3 regions of the Luteimonas sp. MC1828 genome follow, and region 3 is predicted to be linked to each of the others. Evidence: predicted binding sites of a transcription regulator. Region 3 holds the regulator's gene; each other region holds the start of a gene.
What was found. Region 3 encodes HrcA, which represses chaperone genes, less so after heat shock. Its sites were predicted from a motif close to TTNGCACTCNNNNNNNNNGAGTGCNAA; they were not measured.
Positions count from the first base shown of each region.

Region 1: the regulator HrcA is predicted to act here: its motif matches at 3,460-3,486, upstream of rpoH (RNA polymerase sigma factor RpoH).
Region 2: the regulator HrcA is predicted to act here: its motif matches at 2,008-2,034, upstream of JHB91_RS07925 (co-chaperone GroES).

Region 1 is NZ_JAEMNY010000002.1:271,790-276,768, reverse strand. It holds gene JHB91_RS11120 (primosomal protein N') at 1-673, shown strand, start outside; gene JHB91_RS11115 (NYN domain-containing protein) at 710-1,570, opposite strand; gene zupT (zinc transporter ZupT) at 1,693-2,499, shown strand; gene rpoH (RNA polymerase sigma factor RpoH) at 2,574-3,449, opposite strand; gene JHB91_RS11100 (hypothetical protein) at 3,662-4,171, opposite strand; gene JHB91_RS11095 (hypothetical protein) at 4,168-4,686, opposite strand; gene JHB91_RS11090 (hypothetical protein) at 4,724-4,979, opposite strand, start outside.
Region 2 is NZ_JAEMNY010000001.1:1,727,495-1,732,473, forward strand. It holds gene groL (chaperonin GroEL) at 1-1,612, opposite strand, end outside; gene JHB91_RS07925 (co-chaperone GroES) at 1,663-1,950, opposite strand; gene JHB91_RS07930 (acyloxyacyl hydrolase) at 2,153-2,662, opposite strand; gene JHB91_RS07935 (endonuclease) at 2,808-4,706, shown strand; gene JHB91_RS07940 (protein-disulfide reductase DsbD) at 4,947-4,979, shown strand, end outside.
Region 3 is NZ_JAEMNY010000001.1:583,801-588,779, forward strand. It holds gene recN (DNA repair protein RecN) at 1-1,088, opposite strand, end outside; gene hrcA (heat-inducible transcriptional repressor HrcA) at 1,178-2,260, shown strand; gene grpE (nucleotide exchange factor GrpE) at 2,266-2,769, shown strand; gene dnaK (molecular chaperone DnaK) at 2,832-4,790, shown strand; gene dnaJ (molecular chaperone DnaJ) at 4,905-4,979, shown strand, end outside.

The sequences.
Region 1 (4,979 bases), on a different contig from region 3:
CATCGACAGCGCCAGCACCCGCCGCCGCGACGGCCTGGAGCAGCAGCTCGCGAAGCTGGGCGACACGCCGGGCGTACTGGTGGGCACGCAGATGCTGGCCAAGGGCCACGACCTGCCGCACCTCACCCTGGTGTGCGTGGTCGGCATCGACGAAGGCCTGTTCTCGGCCGACTTCCGCGCCAGCGAGAAGCTCGCCCAGCTGCTGGTGCAGGTGTCCGGCCGCGCCGGGCGTGCGCAGCGCGCCGGCGAAGTGCTGCTGCAGACGCATCATCCCGAGCACCCGCTGCTGCAGGTGCTGGTGCATGGCGGCTACCGTGCATTCGCCGACGCCGAGCTTGGCCAGCGCGAGGCGGCGGGCTTCCCGCCATCGACGCACCTCGCGCTGCTGCGCGCCGAGGCGGCTCACGTCGCCGCGCCGTCCGCGTTCCTCGAAGCCGCACGCACGCTGTTGGCCGATGCCGCCGGCGATGACACCCGCATCGCCCTGCTCGGCCCGATGCCCGCGCCGATGCCGCGTCGCGCCGGCATGCAGCGCGCGCAGCTGCTGCTGTCGTCGCCGTCACGCGGCGCGCTGCAGCGGCTCCTGGATCGCGGCGTGGCCGCCTTGCATGCGCTGCCCGAAGCGCGCCGCGTGCGGTGGTCGCTGGACGTGGATCCGGTCGACCTGTACTGACCGCCGGGGCGACCCGCCCTCGCCAGACCGCGTGTGTTACCGCGGCTTGTCGGTCTTCGCGGCCGCGGCACCGTGCGCCGCCTTGGCGGTCCTGGCCGGGGCCTTGGCGGCCTTGCCCGCCTTCGCCACCTTCGCCGCCGGCGCACTGCGCGCCTGGCCACCGGCCGCGGCGACGCCCTTGCCACGCCCGCGCAGTTCGATGTTCAGGCCATGGCGGCGCACCTCGAACAGCCCGGTCGCCTCGATCAGGTCGCTGAGCTTGCGGTAGCCGAAGTTGCGCGAATCGAACGAACCCTGGTTGCTGATGTGGCTGCCCACCGCGCCCAGCCGCGACCAGCCGTCCTCGCCCTGGGTGGCATCCACCGACGCGCGCAGCGTGCGTACCAGCGCCTGGTCGGCCTGCAGCTCGGCCTGGCTGCGCGCGCGCGTCGGCGCCGCCGCCTCTTCGGCCGGATCCGGCGTGCCCAGTTTTTCCAGGTAGAGGAACGTCGAGCACGCCTTCACGAACGGCTCCGGTGTCTTCTCCTGGCCGAAGCCGTACACCGCCACGCCGTCGTTGCGCAGGCGCATCACCAGCGGCGTGAAGTCGGCATCCGACGACACGATCGCGAACCCGTCGAGGTTGCCGGCGTACAGCAGGTCCATCGCGTCGATCACCATCGCCATGTCCGAGGCATTCTTGCCGGTGGTGTATGCGAACTGCTGGATCGGGCGGATCGCGTAGGTGTGCAGGCACTTCTCCCAGCTGACGAGGTGCTGGCTCTTCCAGTTGCCATAGGCGCGGCGCACGTTGGCCACGCCGTGGCGCGCGACCTCGGCAAGGATGGCGTCGATCTTCGCCGCCGGTGCGTTGTCGGCGTCGATCAGCACCGCGATGCGCTTTTCGTGTTCGGCCATGTCGGTTGTTCCTCGGGCGCGCCCGGCGCGATGACGCATGATGCCCGACACGCCGCGATGCCCGCGTATCCGCGCCCGGGGGCTTCGGCTAGGATGGCGCGACCGCCCAGGATCCAGCGCCCATGGAAATCCCCACCGCCAACCTGCTCATCGCGCTGGCGGTCACCACGGGTGCAGGACTTGCGACCGGACTGGGCAGCCTGTTCGTGTTCGCGCAGAAGAAGCCCAACGCACGGCTGCTGGCGTTCGGGCTGGCCTTCGCCGGCGGTGCGATGGTCTTCGTCTCGCTGTCCGAGATCCTCAACAAGTCGGTGTGGTCCTTCAGCCAGGGCTACGGTCCCCGCCTGGGCTTCTCCTACGGCACCTTCGCGTTCCTCGCAGGCGTCGGCCTGATCATGCTGGTCGACCACCTGGTGCCCAACCCGCACGAGCGGCTCGAGGTCGACGACCCGTTCTTCCGCGAACACAACGCCGCCTACATCAAGCGCGTCGGCCTGCTGACCGCGCTTGCGATCACCGCACACAATTTCCCGGAGGGTCTCGCGACCTTCTTCGCCACCCTTGAAAACCCGGGCGTCGGCCTGCCGCTGGCGTTCGCGATCGCCATCCACAACATCCCCGAGGGCATCGCGATCGCGGTGCCGGTGTACTTCGCCACCAACAACAAGGCCTACGCCTTTGGTGCCTGCCTGGTATCCGGCCTGGCGGAACCGGTCGGTGCGATCGTCGGCTATGCCCTGCTGCGGCCCTGGCTGTCGGACGCGGTGTTCGGCAGCGTGTTCGGGATCATCGCCGGCGTCATGGTGTTCCTTGCGCTGGACGAGCTGCTGCCCGCGGCCAAGCGCTACTCCAAGGGTCACGAAACCGTGTACGGGCTGGTCTCGGGCATGGCGGTACTGGCGCTGAGCCTGGTGCTGTTCAAGTGGTGAGCGCGTCGTCACAACGCCGGCAGAAACGAAAAAGCCCGGCCTGAGCCGGGCTTTCCAGTTGCGGGGCACTGCACTCAGGCCGCGAACAGCGCCTTCATCTTCTTCAGCGCGTTGGCTTCGACCTGGCGGATGCGTTCGGCGGACACGCCGTACTGGTCGGCCAGTTCCTGCAGGGTGACCTTGCTGTCGTCATCCAGCCAGCGGCGCTTGATGATGTCGCGCGAGCGCGCGTCCAGCCGGCCCAGGCCCTCGCGCAGCAGGGCGAGCTGGTTGTCCTCGCTGTCCTGGCGCTCATACGCCTGCGACGGATCATCCTCGCGCGCGGTGAGGTAGGCGGCCGGCGACGGCGGCGCGTGGTCGTCATCGTCATCGGACGGTGCATCGAAGGCGACGTCGCGGCCCGACAGGCGCGACTCCATCTCCAGCACCTCGCGCTCGGAAACGTTGAGGTCGGCGGCCACGACGCGCACTTCCTCGGCGTTCAACCAGCCCAGGCGCTTCTTGCTCTTGCGCAGGTTGAAGAACAGCTTGCGCTGCGCCTTGGTGGTGGCGACCTTGACGATGCGCCAGTTCTTGATGATGTACTCGTGCATCTCGGCACGGATCCAGTGCACCGCGAACGACACCAGGCGAACGCCTACCGTGGGGTCGAAGCGCTTCACCGCCTTCATCAGGCCGATGTTGCCCTCCTGGATCAGGTCGCCGAGCGGCAGGCCGTAGCCGTTGTAGCCACGCGCCACGTGCACCACGAAGCGCAGGTGCGAGTGCACCAGCTCGCGGGCGGCATCGAGGTCTTCGCCATCGCGGAAACGGTGGGCCAGCGCCTGCTCGTCCTCGACCGTGAGGACGGGGATCTGGTGGACGGCGCCGATGTAGGCCTCGAGCGAGCCCAGCGCGCTGGGGATCGGGAGGCTGTTGGAGACAAGAGCGGTCGCGGTGGTTGCAGTCATGGCCGTGATCTTAGCAGTGGCTCCATGGGACTGCTAAAGACCGGAAGAGTTCCTTAGTGTTCCATTCATGATCAAAAATCAATCCAGACCGATCGATTATTGCTATCGAAGAGGCCATTCACCTGGGTCGCCGATGCCGCGCGCCGGTAGGGAGAGAGGATCCGGCGCGGCGGCACAGACGCCCGCCGCCACCCGTGTGGCGGCGGGAAACCTCAGAGCTGGTCGCCGGGATCCGTTTCCCTGTACAGGATCGTGCCGAGGTCGATCAGGGGCGGCACGTTGCAGCTGAAGTTCAGCGTGCCGTTGGCCGCGCCCTTGTGGACGCCGTTCCAGGTGAGCCACGCCGTGCCGGCGCTCGGGACGACGGCACTGCCGGCGGTGTAGGACAGGTTGTCGGGCGTGCCTGTCACCAGCTGGCAGTTCACCGTGGTCGCCGGGCCGCTGCCGCGCATGGCGAGGCGCACGCTGACCGTGGCGCCACCGGGTGGCGCCGCGGAATCCGCCGGCAGCGAGCAGGAAACGAAGATCGACGTGGTGCCTTCGTTGCCGATGCCGATCGGGCGCTTGCGCAGGGTGGCGTCGAAGACCGGCAGCGGCGCCTCGCACGCGGCGGTGGCGCTCACCCGCTGGACGCGCTCGGTGGCGGCCCTGGCTTCCGGAACGTGCAGGACAGCGGCGAGCGCCAGCGCGATGGCTGCACCCGCCGGCAGGCGGCGGCTCATACCCGGCCCCCGCTGTCGGTCTGGGTGTAGGTGATGGTTTCCATCGCCACCCCCGCGGGCAGGTTGCAGCTGAAGGCATAAGTGCCGGAATTGCTCCACTTGTTGACCTGCAGCCAGGTGATGCCGGCGCGGCCGTTGGCCGCGATCGCCTGGTCCCTCGGCACGTAGAAGACCTGGGCACCGCTGGTTCCGGACACCATCGTGCAGCTCACGGTGGCCGCTCCGGCGAAGCTCTTGAAGCCGACCACCACCGATCCGGAGTTGCTGTCGCCCATGACATCCGTGGGCAGCGTGCAGGACACGAACACCGACTGGTCACTCTCGTTCTGCAGGGCGACCGGGCGACGTCGCAGGTGCACGTTGTAGACCGGCAGCGGCGCGTCGCAGACGCCGGTGGCCGAGACGCTGATCGTCCGCATGGAGGCAGCGTCGGCGTGCGGGGAATGCAGGACCGCGGACACGAGTACGAAGAAACTGGCCGCGGCGATGGTGCGCGGGATGCAGGTTGGAATCATGGGTTGGCTCCGGGGTACGGGTATGGGTGCGGCTGCGTCAGATGCCGCCGGCGCTGTCGCTTTCCTTGGCATAGAGGCCGGTCAGCTGGACGCCAGGTGGCAGCGCGCACATGACCGCGAAGAGGCCATCGATGCTCAGCTTGTCGAGGCCCGCCCAGGTGAACCAGTTGTTTCCGTAGGGCGCCAGCGGGCGGCTGAACGCGTCGTAGACCGGCGCGTCGGCGCTACCGGTGACGAGGGTGCAGGTCACCGAGGTGTTCGCCGCCACCGTGGACTGGATACGAACCTCGACC
Region 2 (4,979 bases), 1.1 Mb from region 3:
TGTCGCCGCCGCCCTGCATGGCCGGCTCGTCCTTCTTCGGAAGCTCGGCCACCATCGCTTCGGTGGTGATCATCAGGCCGGCGATCGAGGCCGCGTTCTGCAGTGCCGAACGGGTGACCTTGGTCGGGTCCAGGATGCCGAACGCGATCATGTCGCCGTACTCGCCGGTCTGGGCGTTGTAGCCGTAGTTGCCGCTGCCGTCCTTGACCTTGTTCAGCACGACGCTCGGCTCTTCACCGCAGTTGGTGACGATCTCGCGCAGCGGGGCTTCCATGGCGCGCAGGGCGATCACGATGCCGTGGTTCTGGTCTTCGTTGGCACCCTTGAGCTGGCCGATGGCCTGCAGCGCGCGCACCAGCGCAACGCCGCCGCCCGGGACCACGCCTTCTTCCACCGCAGCGCGCGTGGCGTGCAGGGCGTCTTCGACGCGGGCCTTCTTTTCCTTCATCTCGATCTCGGTCGAGGCACCGACCTTGATCACCGCCACGCCGCCGGCGAGCTTGGCAACGCGCTCCTGCAGCTTTTCCTTGTCGTAGTCGGAGGACGTGTCCTCGATCTGCGCCTTGATCTGCTTGATGCGGCCTTCGATGCCCGAGCTCTCGCCCGCGCCGTCGATGATCGTGGTGTTTTCCTTGGAGACCTGGATCTTCTTCGCGCGGCCGAGGTCCTTGATGGTCGCCTTCTCGAGCGAGAGGCCGACTTCCTCGGAGATCACGGTGCCGCCGGTCAGGATGGCCATGTCTTCCAGCATCGCCTTGCGACGATCACCGAAGCCCGGCGCCTTGACGGCCACGACCTTGACGATGCCGCGGATGGTGTTGACGACCAGCGTGGCCAGGGCCTCGCCTTCGACTTCCTCGGCGACGATCAGCAGCGGCTTGCCCGACTTGGCGACGCCTTCCAGGACCGGGAGCAGGTCACGGACGTTGGAGATCTTCTTGTCGTGCAGCAGGATGAACGGGTCATCCAGGTCCGCCGACATCGACTGCTGGTTGTTGATGAAGTACGGCGACAGGTAGCCGCGGTCGAACTGCATGCCCTCGACGACGTCGAGTTCGTTGTCGAGGCCCGAGCCTTCTTCAACGGTGATCACGCCTTCCTTGCCGACCTTCTTCATCGCGTCGGCGATGATCGTGCCGATCGACTCGTCCGAGTTGGCGGAGATGGTGCCGACCTGGGCGATCGCCTTGTCGTCGGCGGTGGGCTTGGACATGGCCTTCAGCTCGGCGACGGCGGCCTTCACGGCCTGGTCGATGCCGCGCTTGAGGTCCATCGGGTTCATGCCGGCGGCGACCGCCTTGGAACCCTCGCGGATCAGGGCCTGCGCCAGCACGGTCGCGGTGGTGGTGCCGTCACCGGCGTTGTCGGAGGTCTTGGACGCGACTTCCTTCACCATCTGCGCGCCCATGTTCTCGAACTTGTCGGCGAGCTCGATCTCCTTGGCGACGGACACGCCGTCCTTGGTGATCGTGGGGGCGCCGTAGCTCTTCTCGAGCACGACGTTGCGGCCCTTCGGGCCGAGGGTCGCCTTGACGGCATTGGCGAGAATGTTGACGCCGCGCACCATCTTTGCGCGCGCGTCCTCACCGAAACGGATTTCCTTGGCGGACATTGGAATTACCTCGAATTGGGATCAGGGGTGGAAGAAGTGGGGCGCGGGGCTCAGCCGAGGACGGCGAGGATGTCGTCTTCGCGCACGATCTTGTATTCGACGCCTTCCAGCTTGTAGGCGGAGCCGGAGTACTGGCCGTAGATGACCTTGTCGCCGACCTTGACCTTCGGCGCGCGCACGGTGCCGTTGTCGAGCGCCTTGCCCTCGCCGACCGCGACCACTTCGCCCTTGGTGGGCTTTTCCTTGGCGTTGTCCGGGATCAGGATGCCGCCGGCGGAGACTTCGTCGGCTTCGATGGGCTTGACGACCACGCGGTCGTAGAGCGGCTTCAGGTTCATGGCAATCCTCACAAGTTATTGATTGGGTTGAAGAAACGGGGGTATCGGGCGCGAATTCTAGCAGTCGGCCATGCCGAGTGCCAAAACCCGGGCCACGAAAACCCGGCAATGCCGGGATGCACGGAAGATGGGGCGGGGCGGGCCGGGATCAAGGCCCCGGCGGAACAAGGATGTGCGCCGGGCGGAACGCCCGGCCGGTGCGCTAGAAGCGCCAGCCGGCCACGAGCATGGTCTCGCCGTCATTGGGCGAGTTCAGGCTGGCATTGGAGATGTGGCGCACCAGCAGCGAGAACCGCTCCCAGCGCCAGCCGCCGGTGGTGATGAACTGCACGTCGCCCGACAGGGCGTCGGTCTCGCCCGCCTGACCGCCCACGCCGGCGCCCAGCGTCAGGCCGCTGTCGGTGCGCTCGTAGCGCAGGCCGACATGGCCCACCACCACGCTGTCGCCCAGGTCACGGCCCACCACGTCGCCGCGTCCGTCGACGTAGACAACGCCTGCATCTGCGCGCAGCACGGCGTTGTGCATCTGCATGAGCTCCGGCAGCCAGGCCACCGATGCAACCGGCGTGAACTCGCGGTCGGTGGTGTTGGACGCGCCGAGCGCGATCTCGATATCCGCCGCCTCGCGCGCGGCGACGGGCCCGGCGGCAAGGCCCAGGAGAACGACGACCAGGCCCGCAAGGGCCCTGGAGCTGTGGATCGGAGAGAACATCGATTCGGCGTGAATGCGGGGGAGTCATCACGATACGTGGACGGCGTCACGCCGGCGTGCAGGCAAATGGAAAGCTGCGTGCGCTTGCTATAGCAACCGTCATATGGGCGGGGTACGCTCGCCCGCTTTCACAGGGGAGTCACCTATGCGTCGTTCCACACTATCGGTCCGCTGCGCGATCGCGCTGGCCGCGTTCGCAGCACTTCCGGCTCACGCTGACGTCTTCGTCAACGAGATCCACTACGACAACGCCGGCACCGACGTGGGCGAGGCGATCGAGATCGTCGCCAGCGCGGGCGAAAGCCTCAGCGGCTACCAGGTCGTGCTCTACAACGGCAGCAACAACGCCAGCTATTCCACCACCGCGGTGCCCGCGGGCAACGTGGTCGCGTGCGGCGGCCAGGTGCGGCTGGCCACCATCAACTATCCGCTGGACGGCCTGCAGAACGGCTCGCCGGACGGCATCGCCCTGGTCGACCCGCAGGGCAACGTGGTCCAGTTCCTGAGCTACGAAGGCGCGATGACCGCCAACAACGGTCCGGCCGCGGGCCTGACCAGCACCGACATCGGTGTCTTCGAGTCCAACATGGCGCCGGTCGGCACGTCGCTGCAGCTTGGCGGCACCGGCAACACCTATGCCGATTTCAGCTGGGCGGAATCTGCCACGCAGACCTTCGGCACCTGCAACAACAACCAGTCCTTCGGCGAGGCCGGCAACGCCGCGCCGCGCGTCACCACCACGTTCCCGGCCAACGGCGGCACCGACTTCCCGTACGCCGCGGACCTGAGCGTGACCTTCAGCGAGCCGGTGGTCGCCCAGCCCGGCGCGTTCGTGCTGGCCTGCGACGGCCTGCGCCGCCAGCGCCTCGACCTCGACCATGTCGCCCAGGCGACCACCTTCGCCCTCACCCCGGCCAAGCCGCTGGTGCCTGGCCAGGCGTGCTCGCTGCTGGTTGACGCGACGCACATCGCCGACCTCGACGGCGCTGCGCTTGAAGCCGACACCGACGTGGCGTTCAAGGTGAAGCTCCCGCTCGGCGGCGGCAACGGCGGTGCGGGCTACTACGGCCTGGTGAACACCTCCAGCCCCGGCCAGCTACGCTGCTCGCTGCACGAAACCATCAACGGCCACGTGGCCTATCCGTACAGCGGCAGCGGCACCAGCACCTGGACGATCCTCGAGATCGCCGACGAAGATCCGAACGACGCCGGCAAGATCCTCGACGTGTACCGCAACCGCAGCTACACCAAGGGCACCGACCGCGCCGGCAGCGGCGGCAGCAACAAGTACAACCGCGAACACACCTGGCCGAACTCGCTCGGCTTCCCCAGCACCACCGGCAACAAGGGCTTCCCCAACGCCCCGTACACCGATGCGCACATGCTTTACCTGAGCGACGAGCTCTACAACTCCAATCGCGGCAACATGCCCTTCGACAACTGCACGCAGGCGTCCGGCTGCACCGAGCGCGTCACCGAGGCCAACAACGGCCGTGGCGGCGGCAGCGGCACGTATCCCGGCAACTCGAACTGGTTCAAGGGACCGAACGGCAACCAGGGTTCGTTCGAAGCCTGGGGCGCGCGCAAGGGCGACATGGCACGCGCGGTGCTGTACATGGCGATCCGCTACGAAGGCGGAGTGCACCCGACCAACGGCCAGGCCGAGCCCGACCTCGAGCTCACCAACAACCGCAGCCTGATCGTGGGCACGTCGTCGTCGCCGGCCTACATGGGCATGCTGTCCACCCTGCTCGACTGGCACGCCGGCGATCCGCCGGATGACGCCGAGCGCGCGCGCAACGAAGTGGTGGCCGCGTACCAGGGCAACCGCAACCCGTTCATCGACCATCCGGAGTGGGCGAGCAACGCGTTGTTCACCTCCACCACGCCGACGGTCTGCGAACTCGGCACGCCCGGTGGCGACACGCCGCGCAACCCGAAGCTGCGTCCGCCGTACCGCCCTTCCACGACGGCCACGCCGTCGAAGGTTGTCGCTGCACCGGTCAAGGTATCGGCACCGGCTATCCGCAGCGCTGTCCGCTGAGGCAAGGTTCCACCTGCGAGGGCCGGCCGATGTCGCCGGCCCTCGCATGGCATGCCGGCGGCAATCGCCGGCCTGCCCGATGCACGGGGACCGCGCAACTGTGTGTCCCAGGGGCCGCTCATCGCGACGCGCCGCCTGCCTGCGGGCCATGTCTCCGCTACCCTAGGCTGCCCTCCCCGCACCCGGCGCCCGTTGAACGCTCCCTCCATCACGTCTGCCGCCAGCTGGCGCCGCGCATGCCTGGCGCTCGCCCTGCTTTTCCTGCCATGCGTG
Region 3 (4,979 bases):
CCGAGCGCCACGGCGGCCTTGCGCCAGCCGTCCGCGGCAGCCTCGATCTCGGTGCCGAGGCTGCCCAGGCGCCGCGCCGAGGCGTGCAGCGCCTCATGTTCGGCGGCCAGCGCGTCGCGCTGCGCGGCGAGCCCTTCGGGCGTCACGCGATGCTTGCGCGCCAGGTCGTGCAGGCGCGCGAGGCGGCGCTCGTGGTCCTCGAGCTGCGCCGGGTCGATATCGAGGTCGGCGCGGATGCGGTCGAGCAGGACGGCTGCCTCGTCGAGCTGGATGGCGGCGCCTTCCAGCATGGACTGCACCTCGCCCAGGCGTGGTTCGTGGTCCTGCAACCGCGCCAGGCCGCCGCGCAGCTGGTGCAGTTCGGCGGGCAGCGCGCCGTGGCCGTCGCTGAGGCGGGCGAGGGCGACGTCGCAGGCGTCGACCAGTGTGGTGGCATGCGCCTGGCGGCGATGCGCGGCGACGAGCGCGCTGATGGCGTCCGCATCCAGGTCTTCGCGCTCGAGTTCATCCAGCTGGTGGCCCAGCCAGTCGATGCGGTCGGAGACATCGCCGGCGGCGGTCAGCTGTTCGCGCTCGCGCAGCAGCGCGGACCAGCCGCGCGCCGCCGTGGCCACCGCGGCAAGAAGTGCTTCGTGGCGGCCGAACGCGTCGAGCAGGGCGAGTTGGCTGCCGCGCGACAGCAGCGCCTGGTGCTCGTGCTGGCCATGGATCTCGACCAGATGACCCGCCAGCGCGGCCAGCTGCGACAGCGTGGCCGGGCGGCCGTTGATCCACGCCCGCGACCCACCATCGGCGCGCAGGGTGCGGCGCAGCTGGCAGGCGTCTCCGTCATCGAACTCCTGCTCGCGCAGCCAGGCCTGGGCGGCCGGTGAGCCGGCGAGGTCGAAGTCGGCGTCGAGCTCGGCGCGCTGCGCGGCGTGGCGCACCATGCCACTGTCGGCGCGCTGGCCCGACAGGAAGCCGAGCGCGTCGACCAGCAGCGACTTGCCGGCGCCGGTTTCGCCCGAGACCACGGTCAGCCCGGCCCCGAACTCGAGCTCGGTGGCGGCGACGACGGCGAAATCCTTGATGGAGAGGCGTTTGAGCATGGGACGCGATTGTGCCGCGAGGGGCCGCAGGCTGCCATCGCCGCGTCGCAGCGCTTGCGACTCGGAGCCCGGCGACATATACCCCCGGGATGTCCCGACGCCGCGATGACCCCCTCGACGCCCGCGCACGCCAGCTGCTGCGCACCCTGATCGCGCGCCACATCCGCGATGGCGAGCCCGTGGGTTCGCAGACCCTGGCCCGCCACGCCGGGCTGGATGTCAGCCCGGCGACCATCCGCAACATCCTCGCCGACCTCGAGGAGGTCGGCCTGCTGGCGGCGCCGCACGCTTCGGCGGGGCGCGTACCCACCCCGCAGGGCTATCGCGTGTTCGTCGACTCGCTGCTGCAGCTGAGCCCGCTGCAGGAGCCGGAGCTCGCGCGCCTGCGCGGCGAGCTCGCGACCGGAGGCGGCACGCAGTCGCTGCTCGGCAGCGCCTCGGAGCTGGTGTCGGCGATGACCCGGTTCGTGGGCGTGGTCAGCGTGCCGGGGCGCGGCCAGTTCGCCTTCCGGCAGATCGACTTCGTGCCGCTGGACGGCCAGCGGGTGATGGCGATCGTGGTCTTCGCCGATCACGAGGTGCAGAACCGCATCGTGCTGACCCGGCGCCCATACGGCCCGGCCGAACTCGAGCAGGTGGCCAACTACCTCAATGCCAATTTCGCCGGCCGCCCGCTGCACGAGATCCGCGCCACGCTGGTGAGCGACCTGCGCGCCGCGCGCAGCGAAATGGAGGGCCTGCTGCGCGCCACCACCGAAATCGCCGAGCAGGTGCTGGTGCCGGGCGACGAGGACGTGGTGGTCTCCGGGCAGGCGCGCCTGCTCGGGGTGCAGGACCTCGCCGACGTCGAACGGCTGCGCGAGCTGTTCGATGCCTTCGCCCAGAAGCGCGAAATCCTGCAGTTGCTCGAACGCACGGTGAAGGCGCCGGGCGTGCGCGTGTTCATCGGCGAGGAGACGGGGCTGGCGCCGCTGGCGGGCATGTCGCTGGTGACCGCCCCGTATGGGGCCGGGGGACGCGTACTGGGCGTGCTCGGGGTCATCGGCCCGACGCGGATGGCCTACGACCGGGTGATCCCGGTGGTGCAGGCGACCGCGGAAATGCTCGGCAATGCCTTGAATCCGGAGCCGCCATCCCCACAGAGTGCGGACCGCGACACACCCGGACCCTGAGAGCGATGACCAACGAACACACGCCCGACGCCACCATCGAGGCCGCCGACACCATTCCGCACGACGAGATCGAGGCCCTCCGCGGCGAGCTCGAACAGCTGCGCGCGCAGTCCCTGGTGGAGCGCGCCGAGCTTGAAAACCAGCGCAAGCGCCTGCAGCGCGATGTGCAGAATGCCTGCCGGTTCGCCAACAAGCAGCTGCTCGGCGACCTGCTGCCGGTGTTCGACAGCCTCGACGCGGCGCTGCTCGCGGGCGCGGCGGACGATCCGATGCGGACAGGCATGGAGCTGACCCTGCGTGAACTCCTGCGCGTCACCGCCAGCCAGGGCCTGGTCCAGCTCGCGCCGGCGCCAGGTGATGCGTTCAACCCCGACCAGCACCAGGCGATGAGCGTGGTGGACGCCGCGGGCGTCCCCGCCGGCGCCGTCGCCCAGCTGTTCCAGAAGGGCTACCAGCTCAACGAGCAGCTCCTTCGCCCGGCGCTCGTCGCCGTGGCCCGCGACGACTGAATCCGCGCCGCCCGGCGCTTGAAGGCGCCGGCCGCGTCCCCAGATAGCAGTCATCGGCGGCTTTGCCGCCCCCCAGACAAACCTCCAAGAGGCAACATCCCATGGCAAAGATCATCGGCATCGACCTCGGCACGACCAACTCGTGCGTGGCGATCATGGACGGCGGCAAGGCCCGCGTCATCGAAAACAGCGAAGGCGACCGCACCACGCCATCCGTCGTCGCCTACACCAAGGACGGCGAAGTGCTCGTGGGCGCCTCGGCCAAGCGCCAGGCGGTCACCAACCCCAAGAACACGTTCTATGCGGTGAAGCGCCTGATCGGCCGCAAGTTCACCGACGCCGAGGTGCAGAAGGACATCGGCCTGGTGCCATATGCCATCGCCCAGCATGACAACGGCGACGCGTGGGTGGCGACCAGCGAGGGCAAGAAGCTGTCGGCGCAGGAAGTCTCCGCGCGCATCCTGGAAAAGATGAAGAAGACCGCCGAGGACTACCTGGGCGAGAAGGTCACGGAAGCCGTGATCACCGTGCCGGCGTACTTCAACGACTCGCAGCGCCAGGCGACCAAGGACGCCGGCCGCATCGCCGGCCTCGACGTCAAGCGCATCATCAACGAGCCGACCGCGGCCGCGCTGGCCTATGGCCTGGACAAGGACGGCGGCGACCGCAAGATCGCCGTGTACGACCTTGGCGGCGGCACCTTCGACATGTCGATCATCGAGATCGCGGAAGTGGACGGCGAGAAGCAGTTCGAGGTGCTGGCCACCAGCGGCGACACCTTCCTCGGTGGCGAGGACTTCGACAAGCGCGTCATCGATTACCTGGTCGAGGAGTTCAACAAGGACCAGGGCATGGACCTGCGCAAGGATCCGCTCGCCCTGCAGCGCCTGCGCGATGCCGCCGAGCGCGCCAAGATCGAGCTGTCCACCGCGCAGCACACCGAGGTCAACCTGCCGTACGTGACGGCCGACGCCTCGGGCCCGAAGCACCTCAACATCAAGCTGACCCGGGCCAAGCTCGAAGCGCTGGTGGAGGACCTGATCAAGAAGACCATCGAGCCCTGCCGCACCGCGCTCAACGACGCCGGCCTGCGCGCCAGCGACGTCAACGAGGTGATCCTGGTCGGTGGCCAGACGCGCATGCCGAAGGTGCAGGCGGCGGTCGCCGAGTTCTTCGGCAAGGAGCCGCGCAAGGACGTCAACCCGGACGAGGCGGTCGCCATCGGCGCCGCGGTGCAGGGCGGCGTGCTGGCGGGCGACGTCAAGGACGTGCTGCTGCTCGACGTGACCCCGCTGAGCCTCGGCATCGAGACCCTGGGCGGCGTGTTCACCAAGATCATCGAGAAGAACACCACGGTGCCCACCAAGGCCTCGCAGACCTTCTCCACCGCCGAGGACAACCAGTCCGCGGTCACCGTGCACGTGCTGCAGGGCGAGCGCGAGCAGGCCCGCTACAACAAGTCGCTGGCCAAGTTCGACCTCACCGGCATCGATGCCGCGCCGCGCGGCATGCCGCAGGTCGAGGTGTCGTTCGACATCGACGCCAACGGCATCGTGCACGTCACCGCCAAGGACAAGAAGACCAACAAGGAGCAGAAGGTCGAGATCAAGGCCGGCTCGGGTCTCTCGGACGAGGAAATCCAGCGGATGGTGGCCGATGCCGAAGCGCATCGCGAGGACGACAAGAAGTTCCACGAGCTGGTCGGCGCCCGCAACCAGGCCGACGCCCTGGTGCACGGCACGCGCACGGCGATCAAGGACAACGGCGACAAGGTGCCGGGCGACGTGATCGGGCGCGTGGAGGCCGCGATCGCCGACGTCGAGACCGCGATGAAGGGCGACGACAAGGTGCAGATCGAGTCCAGGACCAAGGTGCTCGAGGAAGCCGCGCAGGCGCTGTTCGCCGCGGCCGCCCAGCAGGGTGGTGGCGATGCGGGTGGCGATGCCGGTGGTCCCGCGCCCGGCGACGACGTGGTCGATGCCGAGTTCACCGAGGTCAAGGACGACGACACCAAGGCCTGACCGCCATCGGTACGTGACGTCGGGAGCCGTGGCGGCGAGTCCGCGGTTCCCGATGTCGTTTCCGCCCCCGGTTTCGCGGGGGCGTCGCCCGACGACACAGATGGCCCCTGATCCATGAGCAAGCGTGATTATTACGAAGTCCTCGGCGTTGCCCGCAACGCCGGCGACGATGAGCTGAAAAAGGCCTAT